One region of the Kitasatospora atroaurantiaca genome, then DNA from elsewhere that is predicted to be linked to it. Evidence: riboswitches for the same ligand, from Rfam matches in the RefSeq annotation. Region 1 holds a riboswitch; each other region holds the start of a gene.
The links. Region 1 has a riboswitch for cyclic di-AMP ahead of FB465_RS05360 (transglycosylase family protein). Riboswitches for the same ligand answer to the same signal wherever they lie in the genome.
Positions count from the first base shown of each region.

Region 1 (3,263 bases):
GCCCTCGGCGGTGCCCTCGACGCGGACGTTGCGGGTCAGATTGAGCACCTCGGCGCCGACGGTGACGCCGCCTCCGGTGGCGACCCGGGGGTGGGCGTAGTGCAGGGGCGCATCCAGGGTGACGGTGGCTCCGCTGATCTGCTGGATGGTCCGTAGGTCGTACTGGGCCGAGAAGCCCTCGGTGTCGGGGGCGGCCGTGGGGGTGACGGCGAGTTCGTCACCGACCCGCCAGCCGGTCGGGGCGGCGGCGAGGGTGATGGCGGTGTCACCGGCCTTCAGCGGGCCTGCGGCCCGGACCCAGGCCGTCCTGGCGGCGCCGTCCAGCCGGAGGTAGCCGGCGCCGGTGACCCAGAGGCCGGTGTCGGTGTCGACGAGCGTCATACCGCCGCCCTTGAACCGGCGTTCGTCGACGCCGGGGAAGCGCAGGGTGTGCACGGCCGTGTCGGCGGGTGCGAGGGCGAGGCCGCCCTTCACCTCGACGTTGCCGGCCGAGCTGAGGGTGATGGTCTTCTCGGCGGCGAAGACCAGGGAGCCGGAAGCTTCGATCAGCAGCGCGGCGACGCTCGCGTCGGTGTCCAGCACCACCCGGTCGGTGATCCTCACGGCCGTCCCCGGCCCCGGTACGGCTCCGCCCCAGCCGGCCGGGTCGGACCAGCGGCGTCCGCTCTGGTCGAGGGTGGGCGCGGGCCGGCTCGGCGGCGGCGGTGCGCTGTGGGCGTGGGTCGCCGCGGCCGGGGTCTCAAGGGTCGCTGCCGGGCGCTCCGAGTCGCCCAGCGAGCGGCGAAGCACCTCCTCGGCGCCGACGGCGGCGGCGACCGTGCCGACGGCCAGCCAGGCGAGGACCCTCCTGCGACCCACCCGGCGGGGGTCTTTGGTCCCTGGACCGGGCTCGGGTGGTTCCTCCTGAAGCGCCATGATCGACTAGCCCTCCCCCAGGCCGCATACCGGCTCCGTCGTCTGAAGCATAGGCAAGTCCCGGAGGGGGCTGGGGATTTGCTCGAAAGCGGCCGATTCCGACCGGGCCGACCAATCAAGTTCGGACACGAAGCTACCGGAAACGATCTGTGACCCAGGTCACAGGTGTTTGCAGTTTCAACTTAAGTCTGTCTAACGTGCTCCCCTGTTCGTGGTCACACGGACCCACTCATCCGGAACGCCGAGTCCTGCCGCCGGGTGAGTCGGCAACGCAGAAACGCACCACGGCAGGGGCGGGGGAACCAGGTAAGTCGCCCGGAGGCGGTCCTCGGACCGACTCGGGGCTTGGGGTGAAGCCGTGCTCAGCACGGCCGGGCAACTCCAGCCCGAATCCGACAGCTCACCTCGCAGGCGTGGGAGAGGAACGCATCTTCATGCTGCCCGTCAACGCCACCACGCGTACCCGCCGACTGATCGCCGCCACCGGCGTGGTCGGCCTCGGTCTCTCGATCCCGTGCTTCACCGCCGGCGCCGCCTCGGCCGCCCCCGTCTCCACCTGGGACAAGGTCGCCCAGTGCGAGAGCAGCGGCGACTGGAGCATCAACACCGGCAACGGCTTCTACGGTGGTCTGCAGTTCACCTCCAGCACCTGGGCCGCGTACGGCGGTCACCAGTACGCCGCCCAGGCGAACCAGGCCACGAAGGCCCAGCAGATCTCCGTCGCCGAGAAGGTCCTCGCCGACCAGGGCCCCGGCGCCTGGCCGGTCTGCTCCGTCAAGGCCGGTCTGACCAAGGGCGGCGCCCCCGCCCAGGTCGACACCAGCTCCTCCTCGTCCTCCGCCGCGGCGTCGCGCTCCGAGACCCGCGCCGCTGCCCCCAAGGCCGCCCCGCAGGCCGCCGCGCCGAAGACCGAGGCCCCCAAGGCCACCACCACCACGGACAAGACCTACACCGTGGTGTCCGGCGACTGGCTGTCGACCATCGCCCAGAAGAACAACGTCGAGGGCGGCTGGCAGAAGCTGTACGACCTCAACAAGTCGCTGCTGACCTCGGGCCCGGACCTCATCTACCCCGGTCAGAAGCTCGCGCTCGGCACGACGACCACCACGGCCGCCGCCCCGCAGCAGGCCGCTCCGCAGGCCGCCGCGCCGAAGCACAGCACCACGACGACCACGGCCAAGCGCGCCACGACCTCCGCGGTCAAGGCCTCGAACGTGACCGGCAGCAAGGCCGCCGCGATCAACTTCGCGCTCTCCAAGGTCGGCCAGGCGTACGTCTACGGCGGCAGCAGCAACGGCGGCTGGGACTGCTCCGGCCTGACCCAGGCGGCCTTCCGCGCGGCCGGCATCGCGCTGCCCCGCGTGGCCGCCGACCAGGCCGACGCCAGCACCCGCGTCTCGCTGGACAACCTGCAGCCGGGCGACCTGCTGTTCTGGTCCAGCAACGGCAGCAACTCCGGCGTCCACCACGTCGCCCTCTACGTCGGTGACGGCAAGTACGTCGAGGCCGCCAACCCGCGCGCCGGCGTGAGGACCGAGACCATCAGCAACTGGGCCCCGGACTTCGCCGGCCGGATCTGACGCCTCGGAAGTACCCGCAGGACACTGCCCCCGGAGAACTGGTCGTCTCCGGGGGCAGTCCCCTGTCCCCGCCCGGCCGGGCGGGGCATGCTGCTCTCCTGCCCCGAGGAGGAGTCGCCATGGCCCAGATCACCGTCACGCTCGATGCCGACCTCGCGATCGAGGTCATGCTGCTCTCCGGCACGAAGAACCCGCAGGACGCGGTCGAGCTGATCGTCCGTGACTTCCTGGCCAGGGGTCGCCGCACCGAGGCCCGTACCGGCGACGCCGCCGACGCGCAGCGCGCCGACAGCCCGAAGCCGATCGCCCAGGAGGGCTGAGAGCGGGCAACCGCTCAGGATCGGGCTACCCCAGGGGGCGCGGGGAACTGCGCGAGACCGGAAGGCAGCGACCTGCGCCCTCCCGCTTCGCGCAGTTCCGCACGCCCCTGGGGCACCCCGCAGCATCACTCACCGACGGACGGCTTGCCCGCGATCGCGTCGTAGACCCTGATGCGCAGACGGCGCTGCCAGCCCTCGCGCTGTTCGCGTGCCCGGGCCCGGGCGTCCTTCCGACTGCCCTCCGGGTAGCGGGCCCGCGCCCAGGGCGAGCCGGGGCGGGCCAGCCGGAGGGCCCCGACCACCGCGAAGATGGGCACCAGCATCCCGATCAGCCCGGTGAAGGCCTTGCCCTTGCTGAGCGCGACCAGCGCGAAGCCGGCGTTGACGACGACCGTGCCGGCGTACGTCCAGCCGGAGGCCGGGGCGCCGTCCGTGGAGGCCTGGTCGA
Region 1 is NZ_VIVR01000001.1:1,174,765-1,178,027, forward strand. Features, by position in the region: gene FB465_RS05355 (hypothetical protein) at 1-858, opposite strand, end outside; cyclic di-AMP (ydaO/yuaA leader) riboswitch at 1,184-1,344, shown strand; gene FB465_RS05360 (transglycosylase family protein) at 1,329-2,495, shown strand; gene FB465_RS05365 (hypothetical protein) at 2,615-2,815, shown strand; gene FB465_RS05370 (hypothetical protein) at 2,941-3,263, opposite strand, start outside.

Region 2 (3,263 bases), 3.1 Mb from region 1:
TTCGTCCTCACCGGCCCCGAGGGCACCGAGAACCACCGCAGTGACCAGGTGGCCGGCGATCCGGCCTTCCAGCAGACCCGGCTCACCAACCTGACGCCCGGGGCCGTCTACACCTGGTACACGTACAGCACCGACGGCACCCACGCCTCGGAGCCGAGCCTCCCGTGCACCTTCAAGGTCGGTACCTTCGGCGTTCCGGACGATCCCCGTGTCGCCACCGACGCCAAGGAGATCCACCAGGGCGACACGGTCAAGCTGACCATCACCGGTACGACCGCGAGCACCGCGCCGGGAGACCAGGTCGACTCGTTCGTCTACTGCGGGCCGAGTGGCTGCGGCACCGTGAAGGCCGTCAACGGCAGCGCGACGGTCTCGGTCGTCGCGACCGACAAGTACGATCTGGCGGTCAGGGCCACCGCGAAGACCGTCGTCGGGCAGCTCGGCCTGGCTTCGAACTACGGCTGGGGCATCACCCCGTCCTCCTGATCCCACGACAGAGCCCCGATGCGTCCACCGGCCGGTGGACGCATCGGGGCTCTCCGTATGTCAGGGGTTGACGCCGTGGGCCCGCAGCCACTCCAGCGGGTCGATCGGCGCGCCGCCGCCGGGGCGGACCTCCAGGTGGAGGTGGGGCTCGGTGACGTTGCCCGTGGCACCGACCTTTCCGAGGACGGCGCCCGGGGCGACCGTGCCGGAGGCGGCGGTGATCGAGGAGAGGTGGCAGTACCAGATCTCGGTGCCGTCGGGCAGGGTCTGGATCACCCGGTACCCGTACGACCCGGACCAGCCCGCCGAGGTGACGGTGCCGGCGCCGACGGCGGTGACCGGGGCGCCGGTGGGGGCGGTGAAGTCGAGACCGGGGTGCAGGTGCGCCCAGTACGAGGCCGACTGGCCGTAGTGCGCGGTCAGGGTGTACCCGGCGGTCGGCAGGGTGAAGGTACCGGGTCCGGCCTGCTCCGGCCCCACCTCGGCCCGGGCCTCGGCCTGCCGGACGGCGGCACGCTTGGCGGCGGCCTCCTCGGCGGCGGCGAGCCGGGCGGACTCCTCGGCGGTGCGCTGCCCGTCGGCCTGCTGCTGGATGCGGGCGGCGAGGGCGAGGCCGGGGTCGGCGGCAAGGGCGCTGCCCGACGCCTCGTCAGGAGCCGAGACGGCCGGCGCCGGGGTGGCGGCCGCAGCCTGGCCGGCGGCCGCGAAACCGGTGGCCCCGAGCGAGGCGGCCATCGCGGTGACGCCGATCAGCGGACCGGCGCTGCGCGGCTGGCGGGGAACCCGGTGCCGGGCGGCGTCGGCGGCCTGCGGCCAGGGGTGTTCGAGCAGCTGGGTGGCTGCCGCGGGGTTCGCGGGGGAGTGCGTCGACGCCACGGAGGCGCGCTCCTTTCCTTCCTTCGCGCCTACCGGGTTAGCTGACGGGTTCGGAGCAGGAAGGTCTCCTACGGCCGGGTTCTGGGGCCCGGCCGATTCACCCCAAGGAACGGTGGTTCCCCGGCTCCCGGGCCTGCCGCTTTCGGGCGGGCCCTGAGGATTAGGCGACGGCGCACGGTGCCGTTCGGGTACGGCGTTGCCGACCGCGCTGCGTTATCAGACGTTAATCCCAGGAGCCCGTGATTCCAAGCGCCTTGAGGGACGGAGTACACCGCCCCCGGGGCAGGATGGGCGATTTGTGACGATTGGCCAGCTCGGTCGTGACAGCGGGTGACCGGCAATTGAGTATCCGTACTCATGTGTTGTGAAGGGGAGTTGGGGACCCTTTCACGCATGAACGCACCGATGCAGTCACGCACGACGGCCGCGTACTTCGTCCAGGCCGTCATCTCCTTCGCCCTCGCGACCTCGGCCCTGGCTCTCGGGATCGCCTACCTCCCGGTCGGCGCCTGGATGCGCGCCTTCCTGGCGGTCGGCCTGCTGTACGAGATCACCTCGGCGTTCACGCTCGCCAAGGTGATCCGGGACCGCCAGGAGGCGGGCGAGATCACCACCCGGGTCGACCAGGCCCGGCTGGAGAAGCTGCTGGCCGAGCACGACCCGTTCAAGGTGGAGGGCATCTAGACCTCCGAGGGGTCTCAGCTTTCCGCGGCCTTGTGGGCCTTCTCGGCGTAGGTCTCGCCGCCCGCCGACCAGTTCTGCGCGGGGATCTCCTCGATCGCCACCCAGATGTTCTCCGGCTTCACCCCGGTGATCCGGGCGTAGGTCGCGGTGAGCTCGCGGGCGATCTCGGCCTTCTGCTCATCGCTTCGGCCGGCCAGCTGCTTGACGTTGATGAACGGCATGACGGCTCCTCGGGGTTCGACTCCGCCGCACCGTACAACATCCACCGCGCGCCCTCTTGACGGCTAAAGCTATTAGCCATAGCTTTATGGCTATCAGCAGACGCCCAAGGAGGCTCGCAATGACCAGCACCCAGTTCCTCGACATCCCCGGCGGCCGGCTCGCCTTCGACGACTCGGCGAAGGACACCGACGCCGCGACCGGCACCCCCGTCGTGCTGCTCCCCGGCATGTGGGACTCCCGCACCGCGTACCGGCACCTGCTCCCGCTGCTCACGGCGGCCGGCCGCCGGGTCATCACCATGGACCTGCGCGGCTTCGGCGAGTCCTCGATCGCCTGGGACGACTACTCCCCCGCCGCGATCGCCGAGGACGTGCTGGCCCTCCTCGACCACCTGGGCATCGAGCGCGCCGTCCTGGTCGGCAACTCCTACACCGGCGCCACCGTGGTCAGGGCGGCCGGCCAGGCCCCCGAGCGGGTGGCCGGCATCGCCCTGATCGACGCCTTCATCGAGAACCTGCCGCAGAACGCCTTCCAGCGCGGCCTGGCCAAGACGCTCGGCGCCGCCACCCTGCGCTTCCCCGCCATCTGGGGCAGGTACCAGAAGCTGGCCTATCCCACCGCCAAGCCCGCCGACTTCGAGGAGTACCGCACGGCGCTGGTAGCCGCGCTGCGAACCCCGGGCCGCAAGGTCGCCACCAAGGGCTACGCCGACGGCGACCCGTCCCCGGTCGGCTGGAGCGAGGCCGTGAGCTGCCCCGCCCTGGTGATCATGGGCAGCAAGGACCCGGACTTCCCGAAGCCGGCCGCGGTCGCCGAGCGCCAAGCCCAGGCCCTGAAGGCCCGTAAGGTGATGATCGACGGTGCCGGGCACTACCCGATGGCGGAGTTCCCGCAGGCCACCGCCGATGCCCTGCTCCCCTTCCTGCACGAGGTCGCCTGATGCCCAGGGTCGGACTCACCCCCGCCGCCGTCGTCGCCCATGCCCTGGAGCTGAT
Region 2 is NZ_VIVR01000001.1:4,247,346-4,250,608, reverse strand. Features, by position in the region: gene FB465_RS19575 (hypothetical protein) at 1-486, shown strand, start outside; gene FB465_RS19570 (M23 family metallopeptidase) at 547-1,362, opposite strand; cyclic di-AMP (ydaO/yuaA leader) riboswitch at 1,375-1,539, opposite strand; gene FB465_RS19565 (YiaA/YiaB family inner membrane protein) at 1,756-2,046, shown strand; gene FB465_RS19560 (tautomerase family protein) at 2,061-2,267, opposite strand; gene FB465_RS19555 (alpha/beta fold hydrolase) at 2,387-3,208, shown strand; gene FB465_RS19550 (TetR/AcrR family transcriptional regulator) at 3,208-3,263, shown strand, end outside.
Region 2: it holds a riboswitch for cyclic di-AMP, as region 1 does, so the genes downstream of both, FB465_RS19570 (M23 family metallopeptidase) here and FB465_RS05360 (transglycosylase family protein) in region 1, are expected to answer to the same signal.

Region 3 (3,263 bases), 620 kb from region 1:
GCGTGGCGTACGGGTGCGGTTCAGCCGTACGGGGGAGACGGCGGACGAGCTGATCCGGCGCCTGGTGCGGGCCGAGCCGCAGGGACGTCCTGTGGTGGTGGTCTCCACGGACAAGGAGGTCGCCGACGGCGTGCGCAAGGCGGGCGCCCGTCCGGTGGCGTCGATTCTGCTGCTCAACCGGCTGGCCCGGTCCTGAGAAGTCCTGATGGCTGGTCAGCGTGGCGTGGCCGGGATGTGTCGGTCCCGTGAATTCCCCTCTGCGGCAAGAAGTTCGTAGAGGTAGGGGAGTGGCGCGAAGCTGTGATCTTCACTAGGGTCTGGCGTCAAACCTATTTTCCGGACTGTCACTCGATTGGGTGAGTCCAGCAGGAAGAAGGAGCTAGACCCTTGGCCTCCCACCGCCGTCCCAAGCAGCCGAGCCGCGCGCGGGTCTCCGTGCTGACCGCTGCCGCAGCGACCGCGGTCGCCCTGTCCGCGCAGGTGAGTGCCCACGCGGCGCCCGCCCAGCCGAACAAGGACGAGATCAAGGCCCAGGTCGACAAGCTGCTCGAGGAGCAGGAGCAGGCCTCCGAGAAGTACAACGGCGCCAAGGAGCGGGCCGACCAGCTGCGCAAGCAGGCCGACCAGCTGCAGGACCAGGTCGCCCGCGGCCAGGACCAGATGACGCAGCTGCAGAGCGGCCTGTCGGCGGTGGCGGGCGAGCAGTACCGGGCCGGCGGGATCGACCCGTCGGTGGCGCTGATGCTCTCCTCCAATCCGGACGGCTACCTGGCGCAGGCGTCCAGCGCCGAGCAGGTCACCGAGACCCAGGCGCAGACCCTGAAGTCCCTGAAGGACCAGCAGCGCCGGCTCGACCAGCAGAAGCAGGAGGCCGCGGCCACGCTGGCCGAGCTGGACCGCAGCACCAAGATGCTGAACGACGCCAAGGCCGAGGTCCAGCAGAAGCTCCAGGAAGCCAAGACCCTGCTGAACAAGCTCAGCGCCGCCGAGCGTGCCGCCATCCTGGGCGACCGGGCCTCGCGCAGCGACTCCCGCTACGACATCAGCAACCTGCCGGACCCCGGTGGCTACGCCGCCGTCGCGGTCAACGCCGCGATGAGCAAGCGCGGCGCACCGTACGTCTGGGGCGCCACCGGCCCCAACAGCTTCGACTGCTCGGGTCTGATGGTCTGGGCGTACGCCAAGGCCGGTGTCTCGCTGCCGCGTACCTCGCAGGACCAGGCGACCGTCGGCACCCGGGTGCCCTCGCTGGCCCAGGCCCAGCCGGGCGACCTGGTCATCTACCACAGCGACGCGCACCACGTCGGCATGTACATCGGCAACGGCCTGGTGGTGCACGCCCCGCACACCGGCGACGTGGTCAAGATCATGGACGCCGACGCGATGCCGATCAAGACCATCCGTCGGGTCTGACGCTCAGTCTCATATCGGACATTTGGCTACCGTTCGCCACATCTGACGCACGGTGACACGCGCGGGCCCACCGAAATGTTCCTGTGATCCGGAACACGTCCGGTGGGCCCTTTCGCGTCCATATGATGAGAATTCATCAGCCGAACGTGCTTTTTCCGTCACCCTCGGTCGTAATCACAAGCGAACTTGGCCGTCATTCCGACTTTTTACCTACAAGGATTTGAACGGATCACGGTTTCGTTACTAGGGTCATGCCTCGAGCCACCGCACAGTCGATCACCCAGCCTGGGTGGCGGCGGTGGCTACCGCCGAGTCCGAGAAACAGCGGGGCAGGTCAACTGTCCTACGGGGAAGCCCCGGAAGGGGTGCTGTGGATCGGAGCCGGGGAACCACGTTCCTCGGGGTGAATCGGCGCCAGGTCGGCAGTCAGCTGCCGGTGAGGCGTCGTAGGGCATCTCTTCCAGCCCGAACCCGTCAGCTCACCCGGTAGGCGGACGTAGGAAGAAGGAGTCCGCCTTCGTGGCGTCCCATCGTCGTCCCAAGCCTGCCAGCCGTGCCCGCGTCTCGATCATGACCGCTGCCGCCGCAGCGGCCGTGGCCCTCTCCTCGCAGTCCGGTGCACACGCCGACCCGGCGCCCACCAAGGACGAGGTCAAGGCCCAGGTCGACCAGCTCAACGAGCAGGCCGAGCAGGCGACCGAGAAGTACAACGCGGCGACGGAGAAGCAGCAGACCCTGCAGAAGCAGGTCGGCAACCTCCAGGACCAGGTGGCGCGGCAGCAGGCCGAGGTGAGCACCCTTCAGGGCAGCCTCGGCGAGATCGCGGCCGAGCAGTACCGCAGCGGTGGGATCTCGCCGACCGTCCAGCTGATGCTCTCCAGCAGCCCGGACTCCTTCCTCAGCCAGGCCGGCTCGCTGAACCAGCTCGGTGCCAGCCAGAGCGACGCGCTGAAGACCCTCAAGGACCAGCAGCGCCGGCTCGACCAGCAGAAGTCCGAGGCGCAGTCCAAGCTCGCCGAGCTGGACGCGACCACCAAGGACCTCAAGGCCAGCAAGGACGAGGTCAAGGGCAAGCTCGCCAAGGCCAAGGCCCTGCTCGACTCGCTGACCCAGAAGGAGCGCGACGACCTCGCGGCCGCCGAGGCCAAGGCCGCCTCCAGCTCCCGCGCCTCGCGCGACCAGACCCGCGTCGACCTGAGCAACGTGCCGTCCGGCTCGTACACCGCCAACGCGATCGCCGCCGTCCAGAGCAAGCTCGGCGCCGACTACGTCTACGGCGCGGCCGGCCCGACCAACTTCGACTGCTCGGGTCTGATGCAGTGGGCGTACGCCCAGGCGGGTGTCTCCATCCCGCGTACCTCGCAGTCGCAGGCCTCGGCCGGGACCAACGTCGGCACCAACATCGCCAACGCCAAGCCCGGCGACCTGATCATCTACTACAGCGACATGCACCACGTCGGCATGTACGTGGGCGGCGGCCAGATCATCCACGCCCCGCACACGGGCGCGGTGGTCCGGTACGAGTCCGCCACGGTGATGCCGATCGCGGCCATCGTCCGGGTCTGATCCCGTACTCCTCCCCGCAGGCCCGGCCCCCTCATGGGTGCCGGGCCTGCGGCATCTCCGGGTTCGTCGAGCTGATGTCCGATTAGGGGTCAAATATTCGGTGTTACGGGGGTTTGGACTAGATCGCTGTGACTCGCTAACGTCTGCCCCCGGACCTCCGCACGGACGGCCGCCCATCCCGGGCGGCGGCGGTGGCCCGGCCGCAGGAATGGAGTCGCCGCATGTCGATGCACCGCCGTTCCCAGCTGCCAGGCGCACACCGGCTGGCCCGTGCGCTGGTACTC
Region 3 is NZ_VIVR01000001.1:1,791,867-1,795,129, reverse strand. Features, by position in the region: gene FB465_RS08050 (NYN domain-containing protein) at 1-196, shown strand, start outside; gene FB465_RS08045 (C40 family peptidase) at 388-1,413, shown strand; cyclic di-AMP (ydaO/yuaA leader) riboswitch at 1,770-1,922, shown strand; gene FB465_RS08040 (C40 family peptidase) at 1,933-2,979, shown strand; gene FB465_RS08035 (C40 family peptidase) at 3,201-3,263, shown strand, end outside.
Region 3: it holds a riboswitch for cyclic di-AMP, as region 1 does, so the genes downstream of both, FB465_RS08040 (C40 family peptidase) here and FB465_RS05360 (transglycosylase family protein) in region 1, are expected to answer to the same signal.